Regions from separate parts of the Streptomyces sp. DSM 42067 genome, predicted to be linked through region 1. Evidence: predicted binding sites of a transcription regulator. Region 1 holds the regulator's gene; the other holds the start of a gene.
What was found. The regulator HspR, encoded in region 1, represses chaperone genes until heat shock. The targets are predictions, from matches to a motif close to TTGAGNNNNNNNNNCTCAA.

Region 1 (5,901 bases):
AACCTGCCCTACATCACGGCGTCCGCCGAGGGCCCGCTGCACCTGGACGAGAAGCTCACGCGCGCCCAGTTCCAGCAGCTCACCGCCGATCTGCTCGAGCGCTGCAAGACCCCGTTCCACAACGTGATCAAGGACGCGGGCATCGCGCTCGGCGAGATCGACCACGTCGTCCTCGTCGGCGGCTCGACCCGTATGCCCGCCGTCGCCGAGCTGGTCAAGGAGCTGACCGGCGGCAAGGACGCCAACAAGGGCGTCAACCCGGACGAGGTCGTCGCCATCGGCGCCGTCCTGCAGGCCGGTGTCCTCAAGGGTGAGGTCAAGGACGTCCTGCTCCTCGACGTGACCCCGCTGTCCCTCGGTATCGAGACCAAGGGCGGCATCATGACCAAGCTCATCGACCGGAACACGACCATCCCGACCAAGCGGTCGGAGATCTTCACCACGGCCGAGGACAACCAGCCGTCCGTGCAGATCCAGGTCTACCAGGGCGAGCGCGAGATCGCGGCGTACAACAAGAAGCTCGGCATGTTCGAGCTGACCGGTCTGCCGCCGGCCCCTCGCGGTGTCCCGCAGATCGAGGTTGCGTTCGACATCGACGCCAACGGCATCATGCACGTCACGGCCAAGGACCTCGGCACGGGCAAGGAGCAGAAGATGACCGTCACCGGCGGCTCCTCGCTGCCGAAGGACGAGGTCGACCGCATGCGCCAGGAGGCCGAGCAGTACGCGGAGGAGGACCACCGCCGCCGCGAGGCCGCCGAGAGCCGCAACCAGGGCGAGCAGCTCGTCTACCAGACCGAGAAGTTCCTCAAGGACAACGAGGACAAGGTCCCGGGCGAGATCAAGACCGAGGTCGAGTCCGCCGTCGAGGAGCTGAAGGAGAAGCTCAAGGGCGAGGACACGGCCGAGATCCGCACCGCCACGGAGAAGGTCGCGGCCGTCTCGCAGAAGCTGGGCCAGGCCATGTACGCCGACGCCCAGGCCGCGCAGGCCGCGGGCGGCGCCGGTGACGCCGGTGCCGGTCAGGCCAAGGCCGCTGACGACGATGTCGTCGACGCCGAGATCGTCGACGAGGACCGCAAGGACGGTGCCGCGTGACGGAGGAGACCCCGGGCTTCGAAGAGCAGCCCGACGTCCCCTCCGGCGCCACCGCAGAAGACGCCGAGTCGAAGGCCGCCGAGCCCAAGGAGGGCGCGGCGGCCCCGGCCGGGGACGCAACTCAGACGGCAGGCCTGACGGCCGAGCTGGACCAGGTGCGCACCGCGCTCGCCGAGCGCACGACGGACCTCCAGCGGCTGCAGGCCGAGTTCCAGAACTACCGCCGCCGGGTCGAGCGGGACCGGATCGCGGTCAAGGAGATCGCCATCGCGAACCTCCTGACCGAGCTCCTGCCCGTGCTCGACGACATCGGTCGCGCGCGGGAGCACGGCGAACTCGTGGGCGGGTTCAAGTCGGTGGCCGAATCCCTGGAGACGGTCGCCGCCAAGATGGGCCTGCAGCAGTTCGGCAAGGAGGGCGAGCCCTTCGACCCGACGATCCACGAGGCGTTGATGCACTCGTATGCGCCCGACGTCACGGAGACGACGTGCGTGGCGATTCTGCAGCCGGGGTACCGGTTCGGCGAGCGCACCATCCGCCCCGCGCGGGTGGCCGTCGCCGAGCCCCAGCCCGGCGCGCAGACCGTCAAGGCCGAGAAGGCCGACGGGAACGACGGTTCTTCGGAAGCGGCGGACAAGGAGAACGGTGGCCCGGACGAGGGCTGACGTCATACGAACGGTACGGATCGCCGTACGGACGAGGAAGGAGGGACGTCGGGGATGAGCACCAAGGACTTCATCGAGAAGGACTTCTACAAGGTCCTCGGCGTCCCCAAGGACGCCACCGAGGCCGAGATCAAGAAGGCGTACCGGAAGCTCGCCCGCGAGTACCACCCGGACGCCAACAAGGGGAACGCCAAGGCCGAGGAGCGCTTCAAGGAGATCTCCGAGGCGAACGACGTCCTCGGCGACCCCAAGAAGCGCAAGGAGTACGACGACGCGCGCGCCCTCTTCGGCAACGGCGGCTTCCGCCCCGGGCCGGGCGCGGGCGGCGGAACGTTCAATTTCGACCTGGGCGACCTCTTCGGCGGGGGACCCCAGGGCGGCGCGGGTGGTGCCGGGGGATTCGGCGGCGGACTCGGTGACGTCTTCGGGGGACTGTTCAACCGCGGTGGCGCGGGCGCGGGCACGCGGACGCAGCCGCGGCGCGGCCAGGACATCGAGTCCGAGGTCACGCTGAGCTTCACGGAGGCCGTGGACGGCGCGACCGTCCCGCTGCGGATGTCGTCGCAGGCGCCGTGCAAGGCCTGTTCCGGCACCGGCGACAAGAACGGCACGCCGCGTGTGTGCCCGACCTGCGTCGGCACCGGCCAGGTGGCGCGCGGCTCGGGCGGCGGCTTCTCGCTGACCGATCCCTGCCCCGACTGCAAGGGTCGCGGCCTGATCGCCGAGCACCCCTGCCTGGAGTGCAATGGCAGTGGCCGCGCCAAGTCGTCCCGCACCATGCAGGTCCGCATCCCCGCGGGGGTGACGGACGGCCAGCGGATCAGGCTCCGCAGCAAGGGCTCACCCGGTGAGCGGGGCGGCCCGGCGGGCGACCTGTACGTGGTCGTGCACGTCGACGCCCACCCGGTCTTCGGCCGCAAGGGCGACAACCTCACCGTCACCGTGCCGGTCACCTTCGCGGAGGCCGCGCTCGGTGGTGAGGTGAAGGTGCCCACGCTCGGCGGCCCGCCGGTCACGCTGAAGCTGCCGCCGGGCACGCCCAACGGGCGCACGATGCGCGCCCGTGGCAAGGGCGCGGTCCGCAAGGACGGCACCCGCGGCGACCTGCTGGTCACCGTCGAGGTCGCCGTGCCGAAGGACGTGACGGGCAAGGCCCGGGACGCCCTGGAGGCGTATCGCGAGGCGACCGCGGGGGACGACCCGCGGGCGGAGCTGTTCCAGGCCGCGAAGGGAGCATGACGCAATGGACGGCCGTCGGCGGAACCCTTACGAACTCACCGAAGAGACGCCGGTGTACGTCATCTCGGTGGCGGCCCAGCTGAGCGGGCTGCACCCGCAGACCCTGCGTCAGTACGACCGTCTCGGCCTGGTCTCCCCGGACCGCACCGCGGGCCGGGGCCGGCGCTACTCGGCCCGTGACATCGAGCTGCTCCGCCAGGTGCAGCAGCTGTCGCAGGACGAGGGCATCAACCTCGCCGGCATCAAGCGCATCATCGAGCTGGAGAACCAGGTCGTCGCGCTCCAGCAGCGCGTCGCGGAGCTCCAGGACGCGCTGGACGGCGCGGCGGCGACGATGCGGCAGCGCGAGGCGGCGGTCCATGCGTCGTACCGCCGGGATCTGGTGCCGTACCAGGAGGTGCAGCAGACCAGCGCGCTGGTGGTGTGGCGGCCGAAGCGGCAGCAGTCCTCGGACTGACGCAGTTCTCGGACTGACTCAGGCGCTTACGCGAAAAGGGGCCCGGAGAAGAAACCTCCGGGCCCCTTCGTCATGCCGTCATGAGGGCGGTTCCCGGGTCTGGCCAGGTCTGATCGGAGCGCATTGCGCTGACTGAAAAGGGTGATATCGGGCGGAATCGCCGGTCCGTTCCCTCTCCGTCCTCGACGCGCTCACCAAGGTGTCCCCCAGGGCGTCGGCCCGGCACGGCGTCGGCCTGTACGCGGCGCTTGCGCACCCCCTCGGTGACGAGAAGAGGTCCCACCTTGATGATCAGGCGAAGAGCGCGTCACCTCCTGCCTCTCGTACCTCTCGTACCGGTGGTGTTCGGACTGCTCATCGGCCTGGCTCCGGGGCCGACGAAGGCTCAGGAACGGTCCCCGGAACGGGCGATCGAGGCCACCGATGAGATCCGGGCGCCCGCGGCCAGGACCGCCACTCCGTCCGGGCACTTCCAGGCCGCCCAGCTGCCCCCGCTCGGACCCAGGCCCACGGAGACCGAGGAGGAGCTGCGCAGGTCCATGAAGATCCGTCCGCAGGAGCGCCCTGCGGACGGAACCGGTGACACCCCCCGGCGCCTGGCACCACCCGCCCCTCAGCTCAGCTTCGAGGGACTGAACGCGGGCTCCTGCTGCGCCCGCCCGCCGGACACCCATGGAGCCGTGGGTGTGAACCACTTCGTCGAGATCACCAACCACAGGGGCGTGGGCATCTTCCGGAAGTCGGACGGCGCGCTGGTCAAGAACACGACCCTCAACAGCTTCTTCGGCTACACGGCCAGGACCATCTTCGATCCCCGGGTCGTGTACGACCGGCGGTGGGACCGCTGGGTCGTCTTCGGCGTGGCCTTCCAGGAGAGCTCGACGGTCCAGTACGTCTTCCTCGGGGTGTCCAGGACCCCCGACCCCACGGGGGCGTACTACCTCTACAAGTTCGACGTGCCGGAGTCGACGGGCAACTTCTTCGACTACCCGCAGCTCGGCATGGACCAGGACGCCCTGATCGTCACCGCCAACATCTTCAGCGGGGACTCCTACGTCCGTACGCGGGCCTTCGGCATTCCCAAGGCGGCGGCCTACAACGGACGGTCGTTCTCGCGGCCGTACTTCGACCTCGGTACGCCCGGGACCGTGGCACCTCCGATCGTGGAGGACAACAACGCGAACGCGTTCCTGGTGGCGGCGAGCGCCGGGAACCCGTCCCATCTGAAGCTGTTCCGGGCCACGGGCATCGGCCGGAGCACCGCGAGCATCGCGCTCCAGGCCCATGTGCCGGTGCCGGCGTTCTCCGTTCCGCCGGACGCCCGCCAGCCGGGCACGACCGACCGCCTCGACACCCTCAACGCCCGCTTCCAGAACGTCAGTACGCAGATCGGCAACCAGCTGCTGAACGTCCACACCATCAACGCGGACAACCGCGCGACGGCGAAGTGGTACCAGATCGACACGGCGACCAACACCGTCCCCGTCGGCCGCTCCGGATTCGTCTTCGAGTCCGCGAACTCCGACGACTTCAATCCCTCGGTGGCGGGCTCCGCCGTGGGAGGCACATCGGCGAACCCGATCGGGCGGATGTTCTTCACCTGGACCTCCACCCGTGTCCCGGGCGGTCCAGCCCCCCACCAGGCCAGGGTCAAGGGCGGGGGACGGCTGTCCACCGACACGGCGAACGTCGTCGGCGGCTCGGACTTCGCCCAGGCACCCGCGGCGTACAACCCCTCGTCCGACCTCGTCGAACGCTGGGGCGACTACTCCGCCGTCTCGATCGACCCGGTGGGGACGAGCAGCTGCCCCGTGGGCCAGCGGGCCTGGATCGTGAACGAGCGGCACGTCAGCGCGACCGTGTGGGGGTCGCGGTTCGGGCGGCTCGGGTTCTGCTAGGCCGGGGTGCTTCGTCGCCGCTCAGCCGGCCAGGCCGTTCGCGGCCAGCCACTGCGGATCCGGCGCCACCGTCTGCAGTACTTCCACCAGTACGCCGTCGGGCCCGGCGACCTGGAACCGGCGCTGTCCCCACGGCTCGGTGACCAGCGGCAGGACCACCTCGAGACCGGCCGCCCGCAACCGCTCATGCTCGGCGTCGACATCCTCGACCAGGAACGCGAGGAGCGTGCCGACGACCGCCTTGCCCCGGGTCGCCTCAGGCCACGACTCGTGATCGCGCTGGACGAAGTCCAGGCTCAGGTTCGGGTGTTCGGGGTGCTGGGTGTTCACGTACCACCCCAGGTCGATACCGACCTTGAACCCGAAGTGCGCACTGAACCAGGCCGCACTGCGCGCCGGATCCTCCGCCGCCACGGCCATACCGACCAACGTGAACCGCATTCTGGTCCTCCCCCTTGTCGACGAGTCCCGGCACCAAGGCAGCGCTGGGGCTGAGCTGCCAAGGGTTCCCCATCTGCGGCGGGCAGGCAATGAGCAGGGGACT
Region 2 (5,901 bases), 4.2 Mb from region 1:
TTGGGCAGCGCGGAGCCACCGGTGACGGTCATCTTCTGCTCCCTGCCAGTACCCAGATCCTTGGCCGACACATGCATGATGCCGTTGGCGTCGATGTCGAAGGCGACCTCGATCTGCGGAATTCCGCGGGGCGCCGGCGGCAGACCGGTCAGCTCGAACATGCCGAGCTTCTTGTTGTACGCCGCGATCTCCCGCTCGCCCTGGAACACCTGGATCTGCACGGACGGCTGGTTGTCCTCGGCCGTGGTGAAGATCTCCGACCGCTTGGTCGGGATGGTCGTGTTCCGCTCGATGAGCCTGGTCATGATGCCGCCCTTGGTCTCGATACCGAGCGACAGCGGGGTCACGTCCAGCAGCAGGACGTCCTTGACCTCGCCCTTGAGCACACCGGCCTGCAGCGCGGCACCGACGGCCACGACCTCGTCCGGGTTGACGCCCTTGTGCGGATCCTTGCCGGTCAGTTCCCTTACCAGCTCCGTCACCGCCGGCATCCGGGTCGAACCGCCCACGAGGATCACGTGATTGATGTCCGAGAGCTTGATCCCGGCGTCCTTGACCGCGTTGTGGAACGGGGTCTTGCAGCGCTCCAGCAGATCGGCGGTCAGCTGCTGGAACTGGGCGCGCGTGAGCTTCTCGTCCAGGTGGAGCGGGCCCTCAGCCGAGGCGCTGATGTAGGGCAGGTTGACGGTGGTCTCGGTGGCCGCGGACAGCTCGATCTTCGCCTTCTCGGCGGCCTCCCGGAGCCGCTGGACGGCCATCTTGTCCTTGAACAGGTCGACGCCGTAGTTGTTCTTGAACTGCTTGGCCAGGTGTTCGAGGATCCGCTGGTCCCAGTCGTCACCACCGAGGTGCGTGTCGCCGTTGGTGGCCTTGACCTCGACCACGCCCTCACCGATCTCGAGCAGTGACACGTCGAAGGTGCCGCCGCCCAGGTCGAAGACCAGGATCGTCTGGTCGTTCTCCTTGTCCAGCCCATACGCCAGCGCGGCAGCGGTCGGCTCGTTGATGATCCGCAGCACCTTCAGCCCGGCGATCTCGCCCGCCTCCTTGGTGGCGGTGCGCTGGGCGTCGTTGAAGTACGCGGGCACGGTGATGACCGCGTCCGTCACGTCCTCGCCGAGGTACGCCTCCGCGTCCCGCTTGAGCTTCTGCAGCACCCGGGCCGAGATCTCCTGAGCGGTGTACCTCTTGCCGTCGATGTCACCGGTCTCCGGGAAGCGCCACTGCGCGTCACCCATGTGGCGCTTCACCGACCGGGCGGTGCGCTCCACGTTCGTGACCGCCTGGCGCTTGGCGATCTCGCCCACCAGCACGTCGCCGCCCTTGGCGAAGCCCACCACCGAAGGCGTGGTTCTGGCGCCCTCGGTGTTGGTGATGACGGTGGGCTCTCCACCCTCCAGCACGCTCACCACGGAGTTCGTCGTACCGAGGTCAATACCGACTGCCCGTGCCATGTCAGCTCTCCCTCCTCCGCTCACCTGCGGCACGTAGACCCTCTTCAACACCGTGGTAAACCTTGAGTCCCCTTAAGTCAAGAATCCTTAGCGAGATCTGTGTGGGGCGCGCTGGAAGAGGCGGGCGTACCGCGGCGGCCTGGGCCTGCGCTGCCGGCGCGCGCATTCGGGGCACGTGTACGGCCGGCGCACGGGGTACCCGGTGTGGCACATGCCCATGTGAACGCTGTCGTCCTTTGCGGGCGGTGGCTGGGCCCGGGGGCCGCGGTGCCGCTCCAGGAGGAGTGCTGTGGAGTGGTTCACGGACGCGGACTACTGGCTGGGCAGGCTCGGCTTTCAGCGCGGCCTGGCCGCCTTGTACTTCGTCGGGTTCCTGAGCACGGTCAACCAGTTCCGGGCTCTGATCGGTGAGCGCGGTCTGCTCCCTGTGCCCCATTACGTGGCGACCGTTCCCTTCCGGCAGTCGCCCAGCATCTTCCACCTCCACTACTCCGACAGGTTCTTCGGGCTGGTCGCCTGGACGGGCGTGGTGCTGTCCGCCGCACTGGCCGCGGGGGCGGGCGACCGCGTCCCCCTCTGGGCGTCGATGCTGATGTGGGCGGCCCTCTGGGTGATGTACCTGTCGATCGTCAACGTCGGGCAGACGTGGTACGCGTTCATGTGGGAATCGCTGCTGCTCGAGGCCGGGTTTCTTGCGATCTTCCTGGGCAACGAGCGCACGGCGCCGCCGGTCCTGGTGCTGTGGCTGCTGCGCTGGCTGCTGTTCCGGCTGGAGTTCGGCGCCGGGCTGATCAAGCTCCGCGGCGACCCGTGCTGGCGAGATCTGACCTGCCTCTACTACCACCACGAGACTCAGCCGATGCCCGGCCCGCTCAGCTGGTTCTTCCACCGCCTGCCCCGGCCGGCGCACCGGGTGGAGGTCGCGGCCAACCACATCGCGCAGCTCGGCGCTCCCGCCGCGCTGCTCACTCCGCAGCCGATCGCCAGTGTGGCGGGCGGGGTCATCATCCTCACGCAGCTCTGGCTGGTCGCTTCCGGCAACTTCGCCTGGCTGAACTGGCTGACCATCGTGCTCGCGCTGCCCGCGATCGACGGAGGGTACGCCGCAGAGGTCCTGCCGCTCCCCGAGCCTCGCGCCTTCCCGGCCACACCGGCGTGGTACGAAGGCGTGGTGATCGCCGTCACCGCACTGGTGGCCGTGCTCAGCTACTGGCCGGTCCGCAATCTGCTCTCGCGCCGGCAGCTGATGAACTTCTCCTTCAACCCCCTCCACCTGGTCAACACCTACGGAGCCTTCGGCAGCATCGGCCGGGTCCGCTACGAGGTGGTGATCGAGGGCACGGACGAGCCGGAGATCACCGACGGCACCGTGTGGAAGGAGTACGGCTTCAAGGGCAAGCCGGGCGACCTGCGCCGCCTGCCGCCGCAGGTGGCCCCGTACCACCTGCGGCTCGACTGGCAGATGTGGTTCGCCGCGCTCTCACCCGTCTACGCGCTGTCCTGGTTCGCACCGTTCATCGGGCGACTTCTCGACAACGACCGGGCCACCCTCGGACTCCTGCGCAGCAACCCCTTCCCCGCGTCGCCGCCCACCTACATCCGCGCCCAGCTCTACAGCTACCGCTTCACCGACCGGCATGGGCTGCGCAAGAACCGCGCCTGGTGGGACCGCACGCTGGTGGGCAGCTACCTTCCGCCGGTGACCAAGGCGCCCTGACGGTTCCTTCCTCCCAGTTCATTCTTGACAAGGGATTGAGCAGGATCTATGCACATGTGTCGAGAGGGTTTTCTCCCTGTTTGCCAGTAGAGCGCCATTCGCCAGTGAAGCGTTCGGGAGGTGAGCCCAGTGGCGGGCCGCGCAACACCTGGCCCCCAGCGGGACCTCTATGCGGTGCTCGGTGTGGAGCCGACCGCTTCGGGCGGCCAGATCACATCGGCGTACCGCAAGCTCGTCCGCGCACTGCACCCGGACGCCAACCCGGGGCAGGAGGCCGCAGGCGAACGTTTCGCCGAGGTCCTGTCCGCCTACGGCACGCTCCGCGATCCCGTCCTGCGGGAGGCCTACGACGCCGAACGCTCTCCCACTTCCGCGCGCGGTGCCACGAGCGGGCCGCAAGGACGCCGCGGCCGGCCGGTCAGAATTTCCGTCAGAGTCAGGACGGCCGAGGCCCCGGGAGCGGCGGACGCGGCCATGGATCGGCCGGGGCGCGGGGCGCCACGCGCCGAGCCGTCGTGGACCTGGTCCCGCCGGACGGAGTGGCCGTACGACGAGGAAAGCGCTCCCGGGTCGAGCCTCTCCGACCCTTGGGATCTGTTGTGGCAGTGGATCATGCGGTGGTAAGGGGAACGTCCCTGCCCGTGAAGCCAGGGGGTGTCACAGGTGGCACGGCTGCAGGTCAAGGGCGGCGAACTGGTGGTGCGCCTGTCCGCGATGGAGAGGCTCTGCGCGCGTCGGCGACATGTCCGGGTGCCTTTGGCCGCCGTGGAGAACGTCGTCGTGACCCACGACTGGTGGCGTGCGCTGCGTGGGGAGCCCGAGGCGGCCGTGTGGTTGCCGGGGACGCGTTTCGTGGGTGTACGCAGGCATCCTCAGGGGCGTGACTTCGCCGTTATGCGGATGCCCAGGCCGGTGGTGAGCGTAGATCTGAGACCGCCGTCGCCCTTCGCTCGCCTCGTGGTCTCGGACCCCGAACCCGAGGCCACGGCCTCCGCCATCCGCGCCGCCGTACGGGGCCCGGAAGCCTCTGCGCGGCCGGCGCAGGCATCTGCCGACCCGAAGTAGGGATTGTCAATATGTCCGGAAAGCGGTATATCAACCGCTAGAGCAGACAGCCGGAAGGCGTTGACATCAGGCACGGCACAAGGAGAGGGGTGTGACCGATGGTGCTGATGCGTACTGATCCCTTCCGCGAACTCGATCGACTGACGCAGCAGGTCCTGGGAACGGTCGCCAGGCCCGCCCTCATTCCGATGGACGCCTACAGGCACGAAGGCGCCCTGCTGGTGCACTTGGATCTGCCCGGCGTGGACCCGGACTCCATCGACCTGAGCCTCGAGCAGAACGTCCTGACCGTGCAGGCGGAGCGCCGTGCTCCCGACACGGAGGGCGTCGAGATGGTCGTGGACGAACGGCCGCATGGGGTGTTCAGCCGGCAGCTGTTCCTGGGCGAGACACTGTCGCTCGATCAGGTCGAGGCGAACTATGACGCCGGCGTCCTGACCGTCCGTATCCCGGAGGGCGAGCCGGCCAAATCTCGCAAGATCGAGATCAGTCGCGGTGACGAGACCAAGGAGATCGCCGGCTGATCGCCGTCGGAGGCGGACCCAGGGACCATCCACCTGCGCGCCCGGGCGCGCGGGTGGAGCCGCGGGGCTCACGGTGAGTGGAGCCCGCAGGGTCGCAAGGAGGCCAGGAGCCGCGGGCCTTCCGCAGTTTTCGCCTTCCACCGTTCAGGGGTGAGGGAGGGCAAGTAAATGGAGCCACTGAGGGTTTCCTCCCAACGGCGAGACGCATGGGAGGTCGTCGAGGTCACGGGCGAGATCGACATCACCACCCGGGACGAGCTGGGCGACCACCTCGACGACGTGATCGCAGCCCACAATCCGGCGAGGGTCATCGTGGACTTCTCCGACCTGGACTTCTGCGACGCCAGCGGTCTGAGCGTGCTCCTCGCCGCCGCCCACGAGGCCCGGCAACGCAACGGGCAGCTTCGTCTGGTCTGCCCGGAGGGACCGATCAGGCGCCTGCTGCGCATCACCGAACTGACAACGATCATTCCCGTATACGACACCGTCACGCAGGCCATGTTCCCGTCAAGGAGGGGAGCCGATGATTACCGAACTGGCCCTTGAGCGAGTGGAGTTCACGTGCGGCCACTGCTGGTACCGGTGGAGCGCCGACTACGACGTGCAGCACTACCGGGACGACGACGGAGAGGAATGGGAGTACTTCACCCGCGACGGGATCGCCGCGACGTCCCCCTACGAGCCCCAGGGTGCGCCGCCCTGCCCGCTGTGCGGCCGCCGCTGGGTCGGCCGCCTCACCGCACGCAGGCCCGTGCCCGTCCCGCCGGGCGCGGCCGATGCGCCCCGTCAGAAGATCACGGGACTCGGTGAGTACCGCGCCGAGCGGCACGGTGCCCCGCTGCTCGGTGCGGCATCCCACGAGCAGCCGGAACAGCCGGCTCCGTCCTCGAGCGGCCAGGTATCGGACGATCGCTAGTCGAGCGGACGCCGCCGCCGGAACCGCCGGTCCTCGGTCGGTTTCCGGGGGCGGCTTCGCTCGACTGGACGCGTGTGATGCCGCCGAGCACAGCAGGCGCCCCTCACCTCGCAGGAGCGGCCGCGGCATGCCCTCAGTCGACCGGCCAGGTATGGACGGGTGCGTTCAGATGCATGTAGTCGATGTACTGCTGGGTCATCCGCCGCAGCGCTTCGTGGTGGCCGA

Region 2: a site for HspR is predicted at 1,517-1,535, ahead of dnaK (molecular chaperone DnaK). Genes of this name have one in related genera too.

The regions. Positions count from the first base shown of each region.
Region 1 covers NZ_CM147706.1:4,947,196-4,953,096, forward strand. The annotation lists gene dnaK (molecular chaperone DnaK) at 1-1,098, shown strand, start outside; gene grpE (nucleotide exchange factor GrpE) at 1,095-1,763, shown strand; gene dnaJ (molecular chaperone DnaJ) at 1,818-3,002, shown strand; gene ACSMXV_RS22710 (heat shock protein transcriptional repressor HspR) at 3,007-3,459, shown strand; gene ACSMXV_RS22715 (hypothetical protein) at 3,747-5,357, shown strand; gene ACSMXV_RS22720 (VOC family protein) at 5,379-5,798, opposite strand; gene ACSMXV_RS22725 (DUF397 domain-containing protein) at 5,901-5,901, opposite strand, start outside.
Region 2 covers NZ_CM147706.1:755,130-761,030, forward strand. The annotation lists gene dnaK (molecular chaperone DnaK) at 1-1,454, opposite strand, end outside; gene ACSMXV_RS03775 (lipase maturation factor family protein) at 1,744-3,171, shown strand; gene ACSMXV_RS03780 (J domain-containing protein) at 3,301-3,795, shown strand; gene ACSMXV_RS03785 (hypothetical protein) at 3,835-4,236, shown strand; gene ACSMXV_RS03790 (Hsp20/alpha crystallin family protein) at 4,335-4,760, shown strand; gene ACSMXV_RS03795 (STAS domain-containing protein) at 4,929-5,306, shown strand; gene ACSMXV_RS03800 (hypothetical protein) at 5,284-5,676, shown strand; gene ACSMXV_RS03805 (glutamate-cysteine ligase family protein) at 5,810-5,901, opposite strand, start outside.